Regions from separate parts of the Microtetraspora malaysiensis genome, predicted to be linked through region 3. Evidence: predicted binding sites of a transcription regulator. Region 3 holds the regulator's gene; each other region holds the start of a gene.
The links. Region 3 encodes LexA, which represses DNA repair genes until DNA is damaged. Its sites were predicted from a motif close to TCGAACANNTGTTCGA; they were not measured.

Region 1: a site for LexA is predicted at 1,776-1,791, ahead of ACQP1V_RS10560 (DUF6504 family protein). Genes of this name have one in related genera too.
Region 2: a site for LexA is predicted at 3,316-3,331, ahead of ruvC (crossover junction endodeoxyribonuclease RuvC). Genes of this name have one in related genera too.
Region 4: a site for LexA is predicted at 2,640-2,655, ahead of ACQP1V_RS30495 (SAV_6107 family HEPN domain-containing protein). Genes of this name have one in related genera too.

What each region holds. Positions count from the first base shown of each region.
Region 1 is NZ_CP191998.1:2,165,971-2,171,661, reverse strand. Features, by position in the region: gene ACQP1V_RS10565 (DNA polymerase III subunit alpha) at 1-1,452, opposite strand, end outside; gene ACQP1V_RS10560 (DUF6504 family protein) at 1,452-1,718, opposite strand; gene ACQP1V_RS10555 (ABC transporter substrate-binding protein) at 1,966-3,108, shown strand; gene ACQP1V_RS10550 (ABC transporter permease) at 3,105-3,968, shown strand; gene ACQP1V_RS10545 (ABC transporter permease) at 3,956-4,807, shown strand; gene ACQP1V_RS10540 (ABC transporter ATP-binding protein) at 4,804-5,691, shown strand, end outside.
Region 2 is NZ_CP191998.1:3,002,475-3,008,165, reverse strand. Features, by position in the region: gene secD (protein translocase subunit SecD) at 1-23, opposite strand, end outside; gene yajC (preprotein translocase subunit YajC) at 138-563, opposite strand; gene ruvB (Holliday junction branch migration DNA helicase RuvB) at 923-1,939, opposite strand; gene ruvA (Holliday junction branch migration protein RuvA) at 1,989-2,609, opposite strand; gene ruvC (crossover junction endodeoxyribonuclease RuvC) at 2,704-3,270, opposite strand; gene ACQP1V_RS14375 (GNAT family N-acetyltransferase) at 3,381-4,535, opposite strand; gene ACQP1V_RS14370 (YebC/PmpR family DNA-binding transcriptional regulator) at 4,635-5,390, opposite strand; gene pdxT (pyridoxal 5'-phosphate synthase glutaminase subunit PdxT) at 5,394-5,691, opposite strand, start outside.
Region 3 is NZ_CP191998.1:2,320,525-2,326,215, reverse strand. Features, by position in the region: gene ACQP1V_RS11250 (vitamin B12-dependent ribonucleotide reductase) at 1-2,599, opposite strand, end outside; gene nrdR (transcriptional regulator NrdR) at 2,709-3,170, opposite strand; gene ACQP1V_RS11240 (hypothetical protein) at 3,165-3,599, shown strand; gene lexA (transcriptional repressor LexA) at 3,596-4,297, shown strand; gene ACQP1V_RS11230 (MalY/PatB family protein) at 4,458-5,579, shown strand; gene ACQP1V_RS11225 (cellulose binding domain-containing protein) at 5,604-5,691, opposite strand, start outside.
Region 4 is NZ_CP191998.1:6,470,702-6,476,392, forward strand. Features, by position in the region: gene ACQP1V_RS30480 (aspartate carbamoyltransferase catalytic subunit) at 1-253, opposite strand, end outside; gene pyrR (bifunctional pyr operon transcriptional regulator/uracil phosphoribosyltransferase PyrR) at 259-846, opposite strand; gene bldD (transcriptional regulator BldD) at 1,266-1,760, shown strand; gene ACQP1V_RS30495 (SAV_6107 family HEPN domain-containing protein) at 1,950-2,387, opposite strand; gene ACQP1V_RS30500 (L,D-transpeptidase family protein) at 2,882-3,655, opposite strand; gene ACQP1V_RS30505 (YbaK/EbsC family protein) at 3,903-4,379, shown strand; gene ACQP1V_RS30510 (GNAT family N-acetyltransferase) at 4,792-5,346, shown strand; gene metF (methylenetetrahydrofolate reductase [NAD(P)H]) at 5,461-5,691, opposite strand, start outside.

The DNA.
Region 1 (5,691 bases), 150 kb from region 3:
CGCGATGGCGTCGATCTCGTGCGGGGGCAGCCCCATGGCGGAGCCGACGTCCCTGATCGCGCTGCGCGCCCGGTAGGTCTCCATCATGGAGACGCAGGCCACCTGGGCCTCGCCGTACCGGCCGAGGATGGCGCGGTAGCAGTCGAGCCGGCGCGCGGACTCGACGTCCACGTCGATGTCCGGCAGGCCGCGGCGGCCCTCGGACAGGAAGCGCTCCATGAGCAGGCCGTGTTCGAGGGGATTCACCTCGCCGATGCCGGCGAGGTAGTTGACCAGGCTGCCCGCGCCGGAGCCGCGGACCGCGCAGCGCACCCCCATGCCGCGGATCATGTCGGTGATGTCGGCCACCGCGACGAAGTAGCCGGACAGCCGCTTCCGCTCGATGATGTCCAGCTCGGCGGTGAGCCGCTCCCTGGCTTCTTTCGACCGTTCCATCCCCCGGCGGCGCAGCCCCTCCTCGCAGCGGCTCCGCAGCATCGGGACCGGGTCGCCGCCGACCTCGGGCAGGTGCGGCGCGCCCGGCGGGTCGGACAGCAGCGGGACGATCTCGACCGGGTCGAGCGCACACCGCTCCGCCACGCGGCGCGTCTCCGCCAGGAGCCGGGCCATCCGGCTCCGGTCGCCGCCGCAGACCCGCTCCGCCACCCGGGCCATCTCCTCACCGCTCTTGAGGTACGCCTGGGAGGACTGCTCCAGGTGCCGGGCGTGCAGCGGCGCGAGCCGGCGCGCGGCGTCCAGCACGTTGCCGACCTGGTGGTCGTCGGGGTCGAGGTGGCGCACCGCGTTGGTCAGCACGGCGGGGAGGCCCGCCCAGTCGGCCAGGCCGAGCATCCGGGCGGCGACGTTCGCGTCGCGGTAGCCGTAATGGTCGGCCACCTCGACCACGACGTCGGGCGCCGCGGCGCGCCAGTCGGCCAGCAACGCCCGCGCCTCCTCGTCGCGCTGCCCGGCCGCCGCGCGGCCGACGTCGGACCTGGGCCCGAGCAGCACCACCAGCCGGGGCTCGCCCGCGGGCCCGCGCGCGTGCTCGGCGAGCATCTCGCGCGTCACGTACGGCTCGCCACGCTCGCCCGCGTGGTGGGCGGCGGTGACGAGGCGGCACAGGGGGCCCCAGCCGTCCGCGCGGGCCAGGACGACGACCCGCCGCTCGTCGTCGCCCGCCGGGCCGTCGCCCCGGGTCTCCCCGGCGTCGCCGTGGACGCCCGCGCGCCCGCCGCGCGCCGCACGGTGGTCGTGGGCGCGCAGGACCAGGTCGACGCCGGCGATGGGGGCGAGCCCCTCGGCGTGGCATGCCTGGATGTGCTTGATCACGCCGTAGAGGCCGTCGCGGTCGGTCAGTGCGAGGGTGTCCATGCCGTGGGCCGCCGCGCGCGCGACCAGGGCGGGCGGGAAGGCCGTGCCGTACCGGAGGGAGTAGGCCGAGGCCACGTGGAGATGGACGAAGGAGGCCATCAGTCCCACGCCCTCAGCAGCAGCCAGCCGCGGCTCGCGGTGTCGAAGCGCAGCTCGTAGGTCCCGACGCCGGGGCCCATGCCGGCCTCGACCCGCCAGAACCGCCGCTCACCCGGGTCGGCGTCGGAGGTCTTCCACCACTCGCGGGCCACCACCCAGTGATCCTGGACCTGGCGGATCGCGTAGAGACGGTCGCGCCAGACGAACTGGGCGGGCCGGCCGTCCCTGACCCACACCTCGATCGGATCGCCGTAAAGTCTGCTCAAGATGGATCTTCCCCCCATGGTCGGCACCCGGGGGAAGGCGGGCGCTACGTACTACCTTCGAACATATGTTCTCAGAAGATCGACCGCAACCCGGTCGGGGGGAACGCGCCGCGACCCGTTCACAAAGCGCCATCATCTCGGGCCCTTCTGTTCACCAAAGCGCAATCTGCCCAGGGCTAACTGGGTTTGCTCAGTTACATCGGGTTCGCCCATGTTCGATTCATGTACGACAGCGGGAGACAAAAGCGTGTCTGCACGCATCGCCGGCCTCGTGGCCACCCTGTCCCTGGCCATCCCCTTGAGCGCGGCCTGCGGAGCCGCACCCGCCGAGAACACGTCCTCCGGAGGACCCGACGCGAAGGCCGCCACCTCCGTCGCCGACTTCGGCGGGATGGACAAGCTGGTTGAGGCCGCCAAGAAGGAAGGCAAGCTCAACGTCATCGCGCTGCCCCGCGACTGGGCGAACTACGGGGAACTCCTCGACACCTTCTCGAGCAAGTACGGCATCACGATCACCAGCGACAACCCCGACGGCTCCAGCTCGGACGAGATCAACGCGGTGAAGACGCTCAAGGGCCAGGACCGCGCCCCCGACGTGCTCGACCTCGGCCAGTCCTTCGCCCTGAGCGGCGCCCAGGAGGGCCTGTTCGCGCCGTACAAGGTGCAGACGTGGGACAAGATCCCCGACGGCCAGAAGGCCGCGGACGGCGGCTGGGTCAACGACTACGGCGGCTACGTCTCGATCGGCTGCGACGCCAAGAGGGTGCCGAACTGCCCCCAGACGTACGCCGACCTGCTCAAGCCCGAGTACAAGGGCAAGGTCGCCCTGAACGGCGACCCGACCAAGGCGGGCGCGGCCTTCGCCGGGGTCTACGCCGCGGCTCTGGCCGACGGCGGCTCGTTCGACGACATCCAGCCGGGCCTGGAGTTCTTCAAGAAGCTCAAGGCCGCCGGCAACTTCAACCCCGTCGAGTCCACCCCGGCCACCGTCCAGAACGGTGAGACGCCGATCAGCATCGACTGGGACTACCTCAACGCCGGGTACGCCGACCAGTTCGCGGACAAGGGCGTCGACTGGAAGGTCGTCGTGCCGAGCGACGGCAAGTACTCGCAGTTCTACGCGCAGGCCGTCAACAAGGACGCGCCGCACCCGGCGGCCGCCCGCCTGTGGCAGGAGTTCCTCTTCAGCGCCGAGGGCCAGAACCTCTACCTCAAGGGCTACGCCCGCGCGGTCCTGCTGCCCGCGATGCAGACCGACGGCACGGCCGACGCCGCCGTCGTGGCCAAGCTCCCCGCGGTCGAGGGAACGCCCACGTTCGCGAGCGAGGCCCAGATCAACAAGGCCAAGGAAACCCTCGCCTCCGGCTGGGGCGCCGCGGTCTCCGGATGAGCCGTCCCGTAAGTACGGCTTCCGTCCCGGTGCCGGGCCGGAACCGTAAAAGATCGAGGGGATGGATCGCGACGGCGCCGCTGCTGGCGTTCGTCGCGGTCGTCTTCGGCGCGCCGCTGGTCGTGCTGCTCGGCGGCACGTTCGTCCGCCAGGGGCGGTTCACCGGCGAGAACCTGGCCGAGTCGCTGCAGGGGGCCTATCTCACCGCGCTGATCGGGAGCGTGAAGCTGTCGGCGACGGTCGCGGTGCTCGGCACGGTCCTCGGCGTCTTCCTCGCCCAGGCCGTGGTCGCCTCCCGGCTGCGCCAGGCCGTTCTCACGGCGTCGGGCGTCCTGGCGAACTTCGGCGGGGTGCCGCTGGCGTTCGCCTGGATCGCCACGCTGGGCAACTCCGGCGTCGTCACCCGCGCCCTCGGGCTCGGCGAGCACGGGTGGAGCCTCTACAACTTCTGGGGACTCACCCTGGTCTACCTGTATTTCTCCGTCCCGCTGACGGTTCTCGTCGTCACCCCCGCCCTGGACGGCCTGCGGCCGCAGTGGCGCGAGGCCGCGCTGAACAACGGCGCCTCGGCCTGGCAGTACTGGCGGTATGTGGGCGTGCCCGTGCTCGCGCCGTCACTGCTCGGCGCGGTGGTGCTCCTGTTCGGCAGCGCCTTCGCCGCCTACGCCACGGCCGCGGCGATGGTCGGCACGACGGTGCCGCTGGTCACCCTCCAGATCGCCAACGCGCTGACCGGCAACGTCCTCATCGGCCACGAGAACGTGGCACTCGCGCTCAGCCTCGACATGATCGTGGTCGCCGGGCTGGTCATGGCCGTCTACCTGCCGCTGCAACGGAGGAGCGCCCGATGGCTGCGCTGACCCCGGCCCCGATCGCCGGGGACGCGTCCTCCGCCCCCGGGCGCAAGGAACGGCCGCGGGCCTGGCGCGTGGTCGTGCTGGCGCTGGCCGCGGTGTACTTCCTGGTGCCGATGGCCGCCTCGTTCTGGTTCACGGTGGACGACCCCCAGGGCTTCAGCCTCGACGCCTACGGCCAGATCTTCTCGGCTCCCGGGTTCGCCTCCAGCCTGCTGCTGTCGCTGGCGCTGGCGGTGGCGACCATCGCGGTCGTCCTGCTGCTCGCCCTGCCGGCCATGCTGGCCGTACGGCTGGGCGCGCCGCGGCTGCGGCCGGTCCTGGAAGTGGTGTGTACGCTGCCGCTCGTCGTCCCGCCGATCACGTTCGTCGCGGGGATCGGCACCGTGCTGCGGTTCGGGCCGGAATATCTGGCCACAACCCCCTTCTACCAAACGATCATCGCCTTGCAGAACCCGGATTTCCCCGTGGTGCTCGTGCTCGCGTACGTGGTGCTCGCCCTGCCCTACGTCTACCGCTCACTGGACGCGGGGCTGCGCGCGATCGACGTGCGCACGCTCGTGGAGGCGGCGCGCAACTGCGGGGCCTCCTGGCCGCACGTCATGTTCCGGGTGATCGTCCCGAACCTGCGCTCGGCCCTGGCCGGCGCGTCGTTCCTCACGCTGGCACTGGTACTCGGGGAGTTCACCGTCGCGCGGCTGCTCAGCTTCCAGCCGTTCCCGGTGTGGATCGTCTACATCTCCGGCTCGCAGGCCCAGGTGTCGGTCGCCGTCTCGCTGTTCAGCCTGCTGCTCACCTGGCTGGTTCTGCTCGCCGTCTCCCTCGCAGGAAGGAATCGATCATGACCGCGCCCGTCACCGGGGCCACCGGCGAAGCCGTCACGGAGGCCGCCGCCGGAGCCAGGGTGGAGCTTCGCGGGCTGCACCGGCGTTTCGGCGGCACCGTCGCCCTCGACGGCCTGGACCTCGCCGCCGAGCCCGGCGAACTGCTCGCCCTGCTCGGCCCGTCCGGATGCGGCAAGACCACCGCTCTGCGGTGCGTCGCCGGGTTCGAGCACCCCGACGAGGGAGCGGTCCTCATCGACGGCCGGGACATCACCGGCGTGCCCGCCAACCGGCGCGACGCCGGAATGGTGTTCCAGTCCTACAGCCTCTTCCCGAACCTCAACGCCCGGGACAACGTGGCCTTCGGCCTGCGCGTACGCAAGGTCGCGGCGGCCAAACGGCACGCCAGGGCGCAGGAGCTGCTGGAGCTGGTCGGCCTCCCCACCGTCGGCGAGCGGTACCCGCACCAGCTCTCCGGCGGGCAGCAGCAGCGCGTCGCCATCGCGAGGGCGCTCGCGCTCGAACCGCGGGTGCTGCTGCTCGACGAGCCGCTGTCCGCCCTGGACGCCAAGGTCCGCGGCGCGCTCCGTGAGGAGATCCGCCGGCTCCAGCTCTCCCTCGGCATCACGACGATCTTCGTGACGCACGACCAGGAGGAGGCGCTGTCGGTCGCCGACCGGGTGGCCGTGCTCCGCGCGGGACGCCTGGAGCAGGTCGCCGCCCCGGCCACGCTGTACGACCGGCCGGCCACGCCGTTCGTCGCCGAGTTCGTCGGCACGATGAACCACGTCCCCGGGGCCGCCTCGGGCGAGCGGGTGACGGTGCTGGGACAGACGCTGCCCGTAGACGGACCGCCCGTCCACGGGCCGGTCGACGTGCTCGTCCGGCCCGAGGCGGTGCTCGCC
Region 2 (5,691 bases), 680 kb from region 3:
TGGAAGACGATCGACGCCCCCATGGCGAGCATTATCACCAGAAGGGCCAGGAGCATGCGCCCTGGCTTGATCTGGCTACTGGTCGGTGGGGCCACTGGTGGTCGACTCTCTCGTCAAGGGATCTTCAGTGAGCGTGGTCAGGACTGCTTGGTGCCCGAGTCCTTGCTGCCCCCGTCTTCGGAGGTCTCGGTCGCCTGCTCGCCCTTGTCCTTCTGAATGTCCTCATGGGCGTCGTCGCGAACGCCCTCTTCCGCCACGGGCTGGGCAGAATCCGTCTCGTCGGCGTCGGCGCCGTCAACGGGAGTCACAACGCGACCGATCGCGGCCTTGACCCAGCGGGTCTCCACGCCCGGCGCGATCTCCAGGATGACGTCCTCGTCCTGGAGGCCCACCACGGTGCCGAACAGACCCGTGGTCGTCATGACGCGCGCGCCCGGCGTGAGCGTGTTCTGCATCTGCAGCTGCTCCTGCTGACGCTTGCGCTGGGGGCGGATCAGCAAGAAGTAGAACACCACTACCAGCAAGATCAGTGGCAGAAACGTCCCAAGCGGGTTGTTGCCCACGGGGGCCACCCTTCCATTAGGTGATGAACCGGTGTGACACCGGAGGTCCTGTTACGCGTTTTGCGCGCCGCGACCGCGTCGCCGAGAAGCGTCAGCGTAAGCGGCCGGTCAAGCCACGCAGTGTAGGCGAGCCGCTCGAAGAGCGGCAACGAACCCACGATATGGCACGCGGGAAAGTGCCCATTTCAGCGCCTTTGCAACCGATCTGTGACCATAAGCGGCTGATGCGCCCTTCGTGACCGACTTCGACACCCTGATATTTCTCTGCCATTCAAGAAATGCGCAGCTTTCGTCGACGGTCATTCACGACTCGGCCGCGTTCCGCCGCTCCTTCCGCGGAAGCGGGGCGGCGCCACGGTTCAGAAGGGGGCGTCCGGAGGCGGGACCAGGCCGAGATGCGTCCAGGCCGCCGTGGTCGCCACGCGGCCCCGCGGCGTGCGGGCGAGCAGGCCCTGCCGGACGAGGAACGGCTCCGCCACCACCTCCACGGTCTCGGGCTCCTCCCCCACCGCCACCGCGAGCGTGGACAACCCGACCGGGCCGCCGCCGAACTTGCGCAGCAGCGCCCCCAGCACGGCGCGGTCGAGCCGGTCCAGGCCCTCGCCGTCCACCTCGTAGAGGTTGAGCGCGGCGGCGGCCACCTCGCGGGTGATCACGCCCTCGGCGCGCACCTCGGAGAAGTCGCGGACCCGGCGCAGCAGGCGGTTCGCGATGCGGGGCGTCCCGCGCGACCGGCGGGCGATCTCGTGCGCGCCCTCGCCGGGAAGCTCGACGGACAGCAGCCGCGCGGATCTGTGCAGCACCTGCTCCAGCTCGGGCACGTCGTAGAAGTCCATGTGGGCGGTGAAGCCGAAGCGGTCGCGCAGCGGTGCCGGGAGCAGTCCGGCGCGCGTGGTCGCCCCGACCAGCGTGAACGGCGCGATGTCCAGCGGGATGGACGTGGCCCCCGGCCCCTTGCCGACCACGATGTCGACCCGGAAGTCCTCCATCGCGAGGTAGAGCATCTCCTCGGCCGGGCGGGCCATGCGGTGGATCTCATCGATGAAGAGGACCTCGCCCTCGGAGAGGGTCGAGAGGATCGCGGCGAGGTCGCCGGCGCGCTCCAGCGCCGGGCCGGAGGTCATCCGGAGCGGCGCGCCCAGCTCGGCCGCGATGATCATGGCGAGTGTGGTCTTGCCCAGGCCGGGGCCACCGCTCATCAGCACGTGGTCCGGCGGCCGGCTGCGGCGCAGGGCGCTCTCCAGCACCAGCGAGAGCTGCTCGCGCACCCGCCCCTGGCCGATGAACTCCTCCAGGCGGCGGGGACGCAGCGCCGCCTCGATGGCGTGCTCGTCCCCCTCGGCGTCGGGCGAAACCAGGTCGCGGTCGATGCTCATGACGGCCTCCCCCGGCGCCGGCGGTGCGCTGAAACGTTCATCGGACGGCTCACCGGACGCTCAGCGCGCGCAGGGCCGACTTGAGCAGGGTGGCGACCTGGGGGGACCGGCCGGCCGTCACCTCGGCGTCGGCCTCGGGCGCCACCACGGCGACGGCCTCGTCCGCGTCCTTGGCCGAGTATCCGAGGCCGACCAGGCCGGAGTGGACCTGGTCACGCCAGGGAAGCACCGGCGCGCCGCCGCCGAGCGCGGCGTTGACCGCGTCCTCCGGCGTGCCGAGCTTGCCCTTGAGCTCCAGGACGATGCGCTGGGCGCCCTTCTGGCCGATGCCGGGGACCATGGTCAGCGCCTTGATGTCGGCGGTCGCGACGGCCACCCGGAGCGCGCTCGGCGTGTGGACGGCCAGCATGGCGAGCGCGATGCGCGGTCCGACCCCGCTCGCCGTCTGCAGCATCTCGAACAGGGTCCGCTCGTCTTCGGAGGCGAAGCCGTACAGCGTGAGCGACTCCTCGCGGACCACCAGCGAGGTGGCGAGTCTGCCGGGCTCGCCCATCCGCAGCCCGGCCAGCGTGCCGGGCGTGCAGTGCACCAGCACGCCGACCCCGCCGACCTCGACCACGGCGGCCTCCGGCCCGATCCCGGTCACCCGGCCCGCCACGGATGCGATCACTGCGCGCTCCCTCCCCGATCGGCCCGCCCTGCTTCGCGGACCCCAGTCCTACCAGAAGCGGCCGACATAGCGACGGCTGGCGACGTCGCCGGGGTCACCGCCCGGCTCCGGGATGGCGGTATCCGGGCTGGAGCGCGACAGGCCGTCCCCGCCCGGCCAGGGCCTGGGCCTGGGCCAGCCGGTTCTGCGCGGCGCCGCGCCAGACATGGCAGATGGCGAGGGCCAGGGCGTCGGCGGCGTCGGCGGGCTTCGGCATGGCGTCGAGCCTGAGCACGCGGGTCACCATGGTGCCGACCTGCTTCTTGTCGGCGTTGCCGTTCCCCGTGATGGCGGCCTTGACCTCGCTCGGCGTGTGCAGCGCGACCGGCAGGCCGCGCCGCGCGGCGCAGGTGATGGCGACCGCGGACGCCTGCGCGGTGCCCATGACCGTACGCAGGTTGTGCTGGGCGAAGACCCGCTCCACGGCCACCGCGTCGGGCTTGATCTCGTCGAGCCAGCGCTCGATCTCGGCCTCGATGGCGACCAGCCGGGCACCGATGTCGTCCTCGGCGGGCGTGCGCACCACGCCGACGGCCACCATGCGCAGCGGCGCACCCGGACGACCCTCGACCGCTCCGAGGCCGCACCGGGTCAGCCCCGGATCGACCCCCATCACCCTCAGCTCGGGCAACCGCACCGGAACGCCTCCCCCGGGATCCATTCTTCGCCGAACACGTGTTCGGCGAAGAACTCTACTCCCGGTGGAGGCGCGAGATCACGGGTAACCGCGGATCAGAAGTAGTCGAGCATGTACGCGGCGCAGCGGAAGGCCGCGTCAAGCGCCTCATCGTCCTCGGCGGAGCCACCCGTGACCAGACCGGCGCGGCGCAGCGTGGCCATGGGGACGCCCGCGAACAGCGCGGACAGGCCGCGGACGCCGAAGGCGGGTCCGGCTCCCGACGACGGGCTGACGGACCCCGCCCCCGAGGAGATCTCCAGTCTCCAGGCTCCGCTGTTCGCCGGCCGCTGCGGGTCCTCCACATGGATGACGGTGTCCACCGAGATCCCGGCGGGGAAACCGCGCCGCGCGACGGCGGCGGGCAGGTCGATCACGCGGAACATCCAGCGTGTCTGCCGGATCTCGTCCTTGCTCCGCTCCCGGAGCAGCCAGAGCACCGGGTCGTACGGCTCGACGACCGCGGTGACGGACTTGGCGACCGAGGAGGCGGTGCCGACCAGGGACCACAGGGCCCGCGCGGTGGCCTCGGATCCGGCCACGCAGTTGTCGACCTGGATGTCGCCGCTGTTCCACCGGTAGATCAGGAACCCGTCATCGGCGACATAGCAGAAGTCGTCGTCCTCGGCCAGCCACAGCCGCCACGTGCGCTCGTCGTAGCAGAGCGGGCCGGAGGCGCGGGTCGCGGCGTGGATCCGCCCGATGGTCGCGATCAGCTCCGGCGCGTCGTCGGGGCCCATCCGGCGCAGCTTGACGCCGGGGCCGGCCGCATCCAGCCCGCGCAGCGCCTCGGTGGGGAGAGTGACCCTGGTCAGGCCGCCCGCGTGCTCCCAGCCCATGCTCCGATAGAGCGGCGTGGTGGCGGGATAGAGCGCGGAGACGACGTCCCCGAGCTCGGCCGCGCGCTCGATGACGGCCTGCGTGATCGCCCGGCCCACGCCGCGGCCCCGGTCCTCGGGGGCGACGGTGACACTCGCGACGCCGCCCATCGGCATCGGGCGGCCGTGCCACCACTGGGTGAACGCGTTGATCCGGGCCGTGGCGATCAGACGGGGACCGTCGAAGGCACCGATGTAGCGCCCGGTCGGCAACACGGGCACCACCAGCCCGCGCCACGTTTCGATGTCGCTGCCGGAGATGGGCCCGAAGGCCCGCTTACGGTTGTCCAGCACCGCGTCGAGATCGTCGACGGTGAGATCACGAATATCCACGATCGCACAAAATATGCGGATCGCCGGTCCGGCGCCAACCGTTTTCCGCGTGACCCGCGCCGCTCGCCGTCGTGGCGGCGGGGTCACGCGGAGGCGGGACTACGCCTCGAGCTTCTCCATGATCTCGTCGGAGACATCGAAGTTGGCCCAGACGTTCTGCACGTCGTCGCTGTCCTCGAGGGCGTCGATGAGGCGGAAGACCTTGCGGGCGCCGTCCTCGTCGAGCGGGATGTTCATGGTCGGCAGGAAGCTCTGCTCGGCCGACTCGTACTCGACGCCGGCGTCCTGGAGCGCGGAGCGGACCGGGACCAGGTTCGTGGCCTCGCACACCACCTCGAAGTTGTCGCCGAGGTCGTTGACCTCCTCGGCGCCCGCGTCGAGGACGGCCAGCAGCACGTCGTCCTCGGAGAGGTCGCCGGCCTTCGGCACGATGACGACGCCCTTGCGGTTGAACATGTACGACACCGAGCCCGGGTCGGCGAGCGAGCCGCCGTTACGGGTCAGCGCGACCCGGACCTCGGACGCCGCGCGGTTGCGGTTGTCGGTGAGGCACTCGATCAGGACGGCCACGCCGCCCGGGGCGTAGCCCTCGTACATGATGGTCTGCCAGTCGGCGCCGCCGGCCTCCAGGCCGCCGCCGCGCTTGCGCGCCCGCTCGATGTTGTCGATGGGGACGGAGTTCTTACGCGCCTTGGTGATGGCGTCGTAGAGGGTCGGGTTGCCGTCCGGGTCGGGTCCACCGGTCCGGGCCGCGACCTCGACGTTCTTGATGAGCTTGGCGAACAGCTTGCCGCGCTTGGAGTCGAGCGCGGCCTTCTTGTGCTTCGTCGTCGCCCATTTGGAGTGGCCGGACATCGCCTAGAACTCCCTCACCATTTCGACAAAATACGAGTGGACCCGCGCATCTCCCGTCAGCTCGGGATGGAAGGACGTCGCGAGCAAAGGTCCCTGTCGGACCGCGACGATCCTACCCCCGGGCTCGGCCCGGCCCAGCACCTCAACGTCGGCGCCGACCGATTCGACCCAGGGTGCGCGGATGAAAACCGCCCGGACGGAGCCGCGTCCGGCGAAGTCGAGATCGGCTTCGAAGGAGTCGACCTGGCGGCCGAAGGCGTTGCGGCGGACGACCATGTCGATGCCGCCGATCGTCTCCTGA
Region 3 (5,691 bases):
GGTCCTCACCGCGCGCCTGCGCGGCCCGCTCGGCGGCGGAGAAGATGCCGAGGGCGGCCCGGTCCTCGTACGGCAGGTAGTTGAGCGCCAGCCGCCGGAAGATGTAGTCCATGACGGACTGGGCCATCCGGACGTCCGGGTCGTCGGTCATGCCGGCCGGCTCGAACCGCATGTTGACGAACTTCTGGACGTAGGTCTCCAGCGGAACGCCGTACTGCAGGCCGATCGAGATGGCGACGGAGAAGGCGTCCATGACGCCCGCGAGGGTCGAGCCCTGCTTGGACATCTTGAGGAAGACCTCGCCGAGGCCGTCGTCGGGGTAGGACGACGCCGTCATGTAGCCCTTGGCCCCGCCCACGGTGAACCGCGTGGTGATGCTCGGCCGCTGGTTCGGCAGGCGCCGCCGGGTGGGCCGGGGCACCTCGATGACCTGGACCTCGGGGGCGGTCTCCTCCGAGACGCTCTCGGAGGTCTTCTTCGCCACCGAGAGCGGCTGGCCGACCTTGCAGTTGTCCCGGTAGACGGCCAGGGCCTTCAGCCCGAGCTTCCAGCCCTCCAGGTAGACCTGCTCGATGTCGTCCACGGTGGCGGTCTCGGGCAGGTTGACGGTCTTGGAGATCGCGCCGGACAGGAACGGCTGGACGGCGGCCATCATCCGGACGTGGCCCATCGGGGCGATGGCCCGCTCGCCCATCGCGCAGTCGAACACCTCGTAGTGTTCGGTGCGCAGGCCGGGGGCGTCCACCACGTGGCTGTGCTCGGAGATGTACTCGACGATCGCCTCGACCCGCTCCTCCTGGTAGCCGAGCTGCCGCAGCGCCCGCGGGATCGTCTGGTTGACGATCTGCATGGAGCCGCCGCCGACCAGCTTCTTGAACTTGACCAGGGCGAGGTCGGGCTCGATGCCGGTGGTGTCGCAGTCCATCATCAGGCCGATGGTGCCGGTGGGCGCGAGCAGCGACGCCTGGGCGTTGCGGTAGCCGTTCTTCTCGCCCAGCCGGAGGCACTCCTGCCACTGGCGGGTCGCCTCAGCGTGGATCGTCTTGTCCATCGCGTCGAGCGTACGCAGGTCGTCGTTGGCGCTCGCGTGCTTGCGCATGACGCGCTTGTGCGGCTCCGCGTTGCGCTCGTAGCCGTCGTACGGGCCGACGATCGCGGCGAGCTCGGCCGAGCGGCGGTAGGAGACTCCGGTCATCAGGGAGGTGATCGCCGCGGCGATCGCCCGGCCGCCCTCGGAGTCGTACGCATGGCCGGTGGCCATCAGCAGCGCGCCCAGGTTGGCGTAGCCGATGCCGAGCTGCCGGTAGGCCCGGGTGGTCTCGCCGATCTTCTCGGTCGGGAAGTCGGCGAAGGTGATCGAGATGTCCATCGCCGTGATGATCAGCTCGGTCAGCTTGACGAAGTTGTCCACGTCGAACGTGTCGTCGTCGCGCAGGAACTTCAGCAGGTTGATCGACGCGAGGTTGCAGGAGGAGTTGTCCAGGTGGAGGTACTCCGAGCAGGGGTTGCTGGCCGTGATGCGCCCGGTCTCCGGGCAGGTGTGCCAGTCGTTGATCGTGTCGTCGTACTGCAGGCCGGGGTCGGCACACTCCCAGGCGGCCTGGGCCATCCTGCGGAACAGCGACTGGGCGTCGACCTTCTCGATGATCTCGCCGGTCAGCCGTGCCCGCAGGCCGAAGTCGCCGCCGTTCTCGACCGCGCGCATGAACTCGTCGGAGACGCGGACGGAGTTGTTGGCGTTCTGGTACTGCACGGACACGATGTCCTTGCCGCCGAGGTCCATGTCGAACCCGGCGTCCCGCAGCGCGCGGATCTTGTCCTCCTCGCGCGCCTTGGTGTCGATGAACTCCTCGATGTCGGGGTGGTCGACGTCGAGGACGACCATCTTGGCCGCCCGGCGGGTGGCGCCGCCGGACTTGATGGTGCCCGCCGAGGCGTCGGCGCCGCGCATGAACGACACCGGCCCGCTGGCCGTGCCACCGCTGGAGAGCAGCTCCTTGCTGGAACGGATGCGGGAGAGGTTGATCCCGGAGCCGGAGCCACCCTTGAAGATGACACCCTCTTCCTTGTACCACTCCAGGATGGACTCCATCTGGTCGTCCACGGCCAGGATGAAGCACGCGCTCACCTGCTGCGGCGAGGCGGTTCCCACGTTGAACCACACGGGCGAGTTGAAGCTGAAGACCTGGTGGACCAGCGCGTGCTTCAGCTCGTGGTCGAAGATCTCGGCGTCCTCGTCCGTGGCGAAGTAGCCGTTCTCGACGCCGGTCTTGGTGTAGACGTCGACGACGCGGTCGACGAGCTGCCGCAGGCTCGACTCGCGCTGTGGCGTGCCGACGGCGCCGCGGAAGTACTTGCTGGTGACGATGTTGGTGGCGTTGACCGACCAGAAGTCGGGGAACTCCACGCCGCGCTGCTCGAAGTTGATCGAGCCGTCGCGCCAGTTCGTCATGACGACGTCGCGGCGCTCCCAGGTGACCGTGTCGTACGGATGGACCCCCGGGGTGGTGAAGACGCGCTTCATCTTCAGACCCTTACGCGGCCGCTTGCCGCCGCGTCCCCCGGTGCCCGTCTCGGTGCCGTTCACGATCTCCGTCATGAATTCCCCCTCCCGGGGCCCGGTGGGAGCCCCTCGCATCCGATCACGTGTCTGTTTGATCACCCTGAGTGACGACGGCCGACGTGCGCGGCCCCGCCACCTTCCGCCGCTACTGCTGGACGGCGGTACGCGCGCCTCTGAGCTGCTCGATCTCGGCCTCGAAGTCGGCGAGCGTCTCGAACCCCCGGTAGACGGAGGCGAAACGCAGGTAGGCGACCTCGTCCAGCTCGCGCAGCGGCCCCAGGATGGCGAGCCCCACCTCGTGCGAGGCGATCTCGGCGCATCCGGTGCCCCTGATGTTCTCCTCCACCAGCTGCCCGAGCTGGGCGAGCGAATCCTCGCCGACCGGGCGTCCCTGACAGGCCCGCCGCACTCCGGCGACGACCTTGTCCCGCGAGAACGGCTCGGTCACCCCGCTGCGCTTGCTGACCATGAGGAGGACGGTCTCCTGCGTGGTGAACCTGCGCCCGCATTCGGAGCAGGTACGCCGGCGGCGGATGGCCGCCCCGTCCTCTGTCGAGCGACTGTCGACGACCCGCGTGTCCGGGTGACGGCAGAACGGGCAGTGCACGTCATCGCCTCCCTGGAAACGCTTGCGCCCACTTCACGAAAACGTCGTGAAGCGGTCACGGAAACACAAGCTGTGGTGAAGTACATCTCTGTAACTACTAGATGTTGTGGTCCAACCGTAGAAGTGCCCGACCTTGAACGCAAGTCGGCGGACCCCCGCCGAGCGAAGTGGCTGTTCAACCAGCGGAACCGTCTGGAAGCTCGGGCGTGTCGCCCACCCCAACAGCATCGCGCGGCACCCTACAAGAAGATCGGCGAAATCTCGGCAATATCGAACACGATGTCGATCGAACTCCCGTACGATGTCGATACAACTGCGCAGGTGACGGCGATTCACATCGAATCGAACAATTGTTTGAAGATGATCTTCGATCGAGGTACCGTCGCTCTGTGCGACATGAAGAACACGGATTGGGAGGTGGTTTGGTGAGCGGGCAGGAAGAGAGCGTCAACGACCTGGCGGTGCGCAGGCGGGATGCCCTTGGTCTCACCCCCAGGCAGCGCAAGATCCTCGAGGTGATCCGCGACTCGGTGCAGCAGCGCGGATATCCGCCGTCGATGCGCGAGATCGGCGAGGCGGTCCAGCTGACCAGCACCTCAAGCGTGTCGCATCAGCTCACCGCCTTGCAGCGCAAGGGCTACCTGCGCCGTGACCCGCACCGGCCCCGCGCGCTGGAGGTCCGGCTGCCGGGCGAGCCGGTGCTGTGGGTCGATCCGGACGCCCCTGAGGTGGAGCCGAGCTTCAGCCGCCCGACCGCCGCGTACGTGCCGCTCGTCGGCCGCATCGCGGCCGGAGGCCCGATCCTGGCCGAGCAGAGCATCGAGGACATCTTCGCGCTGCCCAAGCAGCTCGTCGGCGAGGGCACGCTGTTCCTCCTGCAGGTCAGCGGCGACTCGATGATCGACCTGGCGATCGCCGACGGCGACTGGGTCGTGGTGCGCCAGCAGCCGGTCGCGGACAACGGCGACGTGGTGGCCGCCATGATCGACGGCGAGGCCACGGTCAAGACCTTCAAGCGCAAGGACGGCCACGTCTGGCTGGTTCCGCACAACGCCAACTACGAGCCGATCCCGGGCGACGAGGCGACCGTCCTGGGCAAGGTCACCGCCGTCCTGCGCAAGCTTTGACGCGCCCCCGGCCTGACTGAAGGCCGGAGCACCACCGACGACACCGGCAGCCCGGTTCGTCCACGCGTCGCTCCGCGGTGACGCAGGTCACCGCGGAGCACCAGCGTGACAGGCTGGCCAATGGGCAATGCGGGTGAATGCCGCAAATAGGCTTACTGGTGTGACGCGCAACCTTGATCAGCTCACCCTTGAGGCGGCATCCCGCCGCGACGGCCTCAAGTGGTCGGAGACCGCACCCGGTGTGATCCCCTCCTGGGTCGCCGACATGGACTTCCCTGTTCCGGAAGCGGTGCGCGAGGCGCTGATCCGCCGCGTCGAGACCGACCTCGGCTACCCCACCTGGATCGATCAGCCCACCGTCGGCCCCCTCGGCGAGGCGTTCGCCGAGCGCATGGAGACCCGGTACGGCTTCCGCCTCGACCCCGGCCACGTCCGCTCGTACAGCGACGTCAACCAGGCGCTCCAGGTGCTGCTGCACCTGACCACCCGCCCCGGTGACACCGTCGCCCTGCACACCCCGGCCTACCACCCGTTCCTGGACACGATCGCGCAGATGGGCCGGCGGCTGCTCCCCGTCCCGATGGTGCCGGACGGCGACGGCTGGCGGTTCGAGGTCCCGGACGAGCGGGCCGACGTGCTGCTCCTGGTCAACCCGCACAACCCGACCGGCCGCGTGCTCACCGCGGCGGAGCTCGCCACCCTCGCCGCCTACGCCGAGCGGCACGACGCCCTCGTCATCTCCGACGAGATCCACGCCGACCTGACGTACGCGCCGCGGACCCACATCCCGTTCGGCACGATCCTCCCCGAGCGCACGGTCACCCTCACGTCCGCGACGAAGGCGTTCAACATGGGCGGCATCCGCTGCTGCGTCGCCCACCTCGGCTCCGCGGCCGTGCGCGAGGCGGTGGACGCGCAGCCCGCCCACATCTACGGCGCGCCGAACCTGTTCGGTGTGGAGGCCACGGTGGCCGCCTGGCGGCACGGCGACGACTGGCTGGCCGAGGTGCTCACCATCCTCGACCGCAACCGCCGCCTGATCGCCAAGCGGCTCCCGCCCCAGGTCGGCTACCGGATCCCCGAGGCCACCTATCTGGGGTGGCTCGACCTCGGCTTCCTCGACGAGGATCCGGCGGCGTACCTGGAACGGGAGGCGCGGGTGCGGTTGAACCCCGGGCCGCTGTTCGGCCCGGGAGGCGAGGGCTACGCGCGGCTCAACTTCGGCACCTCGGAGCCGATCCTGGAGGAGATGCTCAGCCGCATCTCCGCCGCGCTGTCCTGACCGGCCGCCCCACGGGGGCGGCGTTCAGGAGGCGGTGCAGGTGACCGACGCCGGGCTGTCGTTGGCGCCGGACAAGGACGCGCTGAAGCCGAACGTCGTCGAGGCGTTCACC
Region 4 (5,691 bases), 4.2 Mb from region 3:
CGCCCTTCGACACGCTCGACCCCTTGGCCGAGAAGTTGATGACGTCGGCGGACAGCCGCTTGGCCGCGGCCTCGAACGAGATGCGGGTCCGGGTGGAGTCCTCGTAGAAGAGGTTGACCACCGTGCGGCCCCGCAGCGTCGGCAGCTTCTTGATGGAGCGCTCGGAGACCCGGGCCAGCTCCTCGGCCGTGTCGAGGACGAGCAGGGCGTCGTCGCGGGTCAGGTCCCCCGCCGAGATCAGATGCCGCTTCATCGTGCTCACCGCTCCCCGTTCGTCTCGCCGGCGCCGGGCCGGTCGTCTCCCTTGATGAGCAGTACGGCGTCGCGTCCGTCGATCTCCTGGAGGTAGACCTTCACCTTCTCGCTCTTGGAGGTCGGCAGGTTCTTACCGACGTAGTCGGCTCGGATGGGCAGTTCGCGGTGGCCACGGTCGACCAGGGTGGCGAGCTGGACGGCCCGCGGGCGGCCCACGTCGTTGAGCGCGTCGAGCGCCGCGCGGACGGTCCGGCCGGAGAAGAGCACGTCGTCGACGAGGACGACCGTCCTGCCGTCCACGCCCTCGGCGGGAAGGTCCGTACGGCCGAGGGGACGCGCGGGACGCAGCCGGAGGTCGTCGCGGTACATCGTGATGTCGATGGTGCCGACGGGCACCTTCACGCCCTCGAACTGGGAGATGCGCTCCGCGATCCGGAAGGCGAGCGTCGCGCCGCGCGTCGGGATGCCGAGCAGCACGACTTTCTCCGCACCCTTGGTGCGTTCGAGGATCTCGTGCGCGATGCGGGTCAACGCCCGGTGGATGTCGGGACCCTCTAGGACCGCTCGGGCCTGATTTCGGGCATCGGACATGGAGATATCACCACCTTTCCCGCCTCACAGGACGGGGCTTAAAGGGTGTCTGGCGGCCCCAGGTTACCAGTCCGGTTTCGGCGCGCCTGACCGGGTCACCCCCTCCTGCCAGCGGCGATGGCCGCAAAAGGGCCCGCGTTCGCTCTGGGCGTCACTCGCCGGAAACGCCGAGGCAGTCTCGGATGGGGGGATTGAGGGGAGAACACTGTTTGGGGCTCTTTTTTCCAATCAGCTTGACCTTTGCGAGTGGCGGCTTTACCGTCACTGTCCGTAACCACAACACGCGACCTTCCTGGGTAAAACCCGACGCAGCGGTCACCGAAGGTGCCTGCCTCAGGCGCCCGCCCCGGTGTTCTGTGCATACGGGACAAGGAAGGAGAATCAAGTTGAGAACAGACATAGAGAGCCGGGGGCCCACGATGCCGTCTGACTACGCCAAGTCGCTCGGCGCGCGACTGCGCGCGATCCGCACCCAGCAGGGGCTCTCCCTGCACGGGGTAGAAGAGAAGTCACGTGGCCGGTGGAAGGCCGTCGTGGTCGGCTCCTATGAGCGCGGCGACCGCGCGGTGACCGTGCAGAAGCTGGCCGAGCTTGCCGAATTCTACGGTGTTCCGGTGTCTGAGCTGCTCCCCGGGGGTGCCGCTCCCAGCCCGTTGGCGCCCGCGCCGAAGCTTGTCATCGACCTGGAGCGGCTCTCGCAGCTTCCGAAGGACAAGGCGGGCCCGCTCGCCAGGTACGCCGCGACCATCCAGAGCCAGCGTGGCGACTACAACGGCAAGGTGCTGTCGATCCGCCAGGAGGACCTGCGCTCGCTTGCGGTCATCTATGACAAGTCGCCGGTGGAGCTGACCGAGGAGTTCATCAGCTGGGGCGTGCTGGACGCGGAGGCCCGCCGGGCCGTGGAGTCCTTCTGACCGGCGACGCCGCCGTTCCTTACTGAACACGCGCGATCGTTATGGGCCCCGAGCCGGCCGGTCCGGCCGCTCGGGGCCCTGACCATGAGAACCGGCGTCGTCGTAAGAACTGACGCCGTCATAAGAGACACACCGAAGAGACACACGGACCGCGCCGACCGCTCTGGGCTCAGGCGCGACAGCCGCCGCTCATCCCGCCATGGGCAGGGCCGACTGGCCCGGCACCCCGAGAAGAGTCTCGATCTCGCCGACGAACCTGTCCGCCTCGGCGATGAGCTCCTCGGCGTCGCGCTGACTGACCACGCGGGTCATCCCCGCCTCCGCCGCCGCGCGCTTGGTGGCGCTCACCGCGAAGAACGCGGCCCAATCCGCCAGCTTGGGCTCGGCCTCGGGCAGCAGCTCCCAGGCGCTGCGCAGCCGACGCCGCCGACCGTCCATGGGCCGGGGACGAGCGGCCAGCACGGCCGCCGCCGCCTTGAGCGCCGCAAGATGGGCCGACACGTACCTGTCCGCCGGCGCGGAGCCTCCGATGGCGTCCGCCAGGCAGGCACGGGCGTCCGCGAGATGCGCCAGAACAGCCTGTGGGACTTTGGGCCCGCTCCTGCGGTCATCGACCTGTCCAGTCACGCCCGCCTCCTTGAGTCGTGGCTTCCGGCGCTGCTCGCCGGTGAGATCACCTTTGCAGACGGCACCGACAATCTGTCACGGCGACCGGACGAGGAGCTTCCCCTCTCCCCGTCCGGCCCACGCCGTGGACCGCACCGCGCTCGTCTCCGCCGACGACGAAGGCACGGCATCCAACGGGGTGAGTGCGAGCCGCGAGTCCCGCACTCACCGCCTCGAACATAAATTCGACCAGGTTCACTGTCAAGCATCGTGGCGAACAAGGGTTCGACTGAGTCATGCGGCCGCGGCACGATCGCTGACCACCGGAAACGCGGAAAGGCCTACCGGCAAGGGCTTTCGAGAGTGGACGGTCGTCGTCAGGGCGACCGGAAATCCCTCCGAAGGTTGACGCCCCGGCGCGGCTTCCCGGGCGGCGCGCGATCCGGAGCACGACGCGGGCCCGGGGCGAGACGCCCCGGGCCCGGTGATCGACCTGGACAAGCAGGACTCGCGCGTCAGCGGACGAACTTCCCCCGCACGTGGACGGGAACGCCGGTGCCGAGCATTCCGGGCAGGATCTCGGCCACCTTCATCGGCAACCGCACGCACCCGTGGGACGCGGGATAGAGCGGCACGGACAGCGCGCCGTGGAGGGCGATGCCGCCGTTGAAGAAGATCGGGTTGTAGAGCTGCCCCAGGTAGGACCGGTGCCAGCCGCTCCGGCGCCAAGTCGTCTTGTAGTCGCCCGTCGGCGTCCTGGCGCTGCCGGTGAACTTCGTCCGCTTGCCGTTCCACATGGCGTACTCCGTGTACGGGATCCCGCTTCCGGAGGAGACGTGCGAGATGAGCTTCGCCTCACCGCCGGAGTACAGCACCATGATCTGCTTGGCAAGGTTGACCTCGACCCGGTCCGGCTTGCCGCGCGGTACCAGGACCTTGGGCGCCTTGGGGTTCTCCAGCGCACGCCAGGTGCGGCTCGCCACCGTGCTCGTCGGCGTGATGCCCTGGACTTTCTGGAACGCCCACACCGCCATCTGGGTGGTCCCGCCGTACTGGCCGTCGAGCGGGCCGGGCACGTAGCCGAGCTCCTTCAGCCGCGCCTGCAGCGCCTTGACCTCGGTTCCCCTGGAGCCGGGCTTGAGCGTCCGGCCGGGCGCGGTGAACGGCGCGAACCCCGCGGCGGCCGCGCGTACTCCGGTGCCGGTCGTCACCGCCACCGGCGTCACGCGCGTGGGCTCCATGCGGACCGGCGCCGATACCGGCACCGAGACCGGCGCGGTGGCGGCCACCGGCCGTGTAGCGTCCGTTTTCGCCTGTCCTGTTCCAGCCGTGCCGCAGCCCGCGACCGTCACGGCCCCCACCGTGACGAGCGTCGCGGCGGCAGCCCACCGTCGAGCCCCCATTCGGACCAACCCTTTCAGTTGTCTCCCAGTGTTCGATCAATGGACATTAACCCACGGAAGCGATAATCCCGGGTACTCGCCATTGGGTGGTAATGCGTGGCCCATGGCGTGTCCACCTGATTAGAGTTGCCTGATGCTCGAAAAGTTGCATCCGAACGTCGCCCGTGTGACAGAGGTCCTGCGCTCCCATGACGTCGAGGGTGATGTCGTGGTTTTTCCCGAATCCGTGCCGACCGCCGCAGCCGCCGCCGAGCAGCTCGGCTGCGAGGTGGGGGCGATCGCCAACAGCCTGATCTTCGACGCGGACGGCGCGCCGCTCCTGGTCCTCACCAGCGGCGCGCACCGGGTGAACACGGAGCTGATCGCGGGACTCGTGGGCGCCGCCAAGGTACGGCGTGCCACGCCGGAGTTCGTCCGCCTTCACACCGGGCAGGCGATCGGGGGCGTGGCGCCGGTGGGCCATCCGGCCCCCATACGCACGCTGGTGGACACCTGGCTGGCCAAGCACGAGGTCGTCTGGGCCGCCGCCGGCCACTCGCACACGGTCTTCCCCACTTCGTTCGACGAGCTGATCAGGATCACCGGCGGCACCGCGGCCGAGGTGGAGTGACCCGCTCCCCGGCCTGAACGCCGGAGCACCGCGGACGACGCCGATGGCGGCGGCGCTCCTGGATCGTCGCCGGCGCCGCCGCCACGCGGGCCGTCAGCGGAGTTCTCGCCGGACGGCGGCACGGGAAACGGCTTTGCTAATGTGCGGAAATCGGTGTCCTTCCGCGGCTGAAAGCCGGGGAACAGCGCCCGGCCCTCCCGCCGAGGCCGTCGCGCGCGGTTCGCAGAAAGGCGGTCGGAATCGCGGCGGCCCCGATTCCTTCCGCCACGGACACGGTGCTCCCGCCGGGTTCCCGACCAGAAAGCAGACGTGCGTTGGCCATCGCGGAATCCCCTGAGCCCACGGGACCGGACGGGTACGACGAGGGCGCTCCCCTCGCCCGGAGGGGCGGGGCCTGCGCCCCGGATGCGCGATGATCGAGCTGCGGCGGATCGGCCCTGACGAGTTCGTCGAGGTGCTCGACACGGTCCTCACCATCTATATGGCCGCCATGCGACCGCCTCCCGACCAGTTCTCCGGCCGCCTCGGCATTATGCGCAACCACGCGACATATCCAGATTTCATCTGCGTTCTCGCGGAAAATCCGGAAATCATTGGCTTTGCTTATGGATTCCACGGGATGCCGGGGCAATGGTGGCACGACATCGTGGCGCGATCCCTGGCCGACCAGTCCGGCGGCGCGACCACCGAGGAGTGGTTCGGCGACGCGCTGGAGATCGCGGAGATCCACGTCCTCCCCGGCCACCAGGGCAAGGGCGTCGGCCGCCGGCTGATCCACACCATCTGCGAGGGCCGGCCGGAGCGTACGGCCGTGCTCTCGACGCACGACGCCCCGACGGTGGCGCGGCGGCTCTATCGGAACATCGGCTTCGTCGACCTCATGACGGAGTTCGCCTTTCCCGGCAGCCACGAGAGCTACGCGATCGCCGGGACCAGGCTCCCTCTCCCGCCGAGGGGCCGGGCCTGACCGCGAGCCCCCAACTCTGCGCACCGGCCGCACACCACGAGAACGCGCGGGCGGCCGCCGCGTGATCGGCCGCCGGGAGCGGGCCCGGCCTGGGCCGGGAAAGCAGGAAGGAAGTCAGGCGGTGAGCGCGGTTGGGCTCGCGGCGAGCGCCTGGAAGACCTCGCGGGTCGCGCTCGACCTGTTGAAGGTGATGAAGTGGATGCCCGGCGCGCCCTCGTCGAGCAGCGTCTGGCACATCTCCGCCGCGTGCTCGACGCCGAGGCGGCGCACCGCCGCCGGGTCGTGCGCGACCTTCTCGAACCGGGCCGCCACCTCCGGCGGGAACGGGGCGCCCGACAGCTGCTC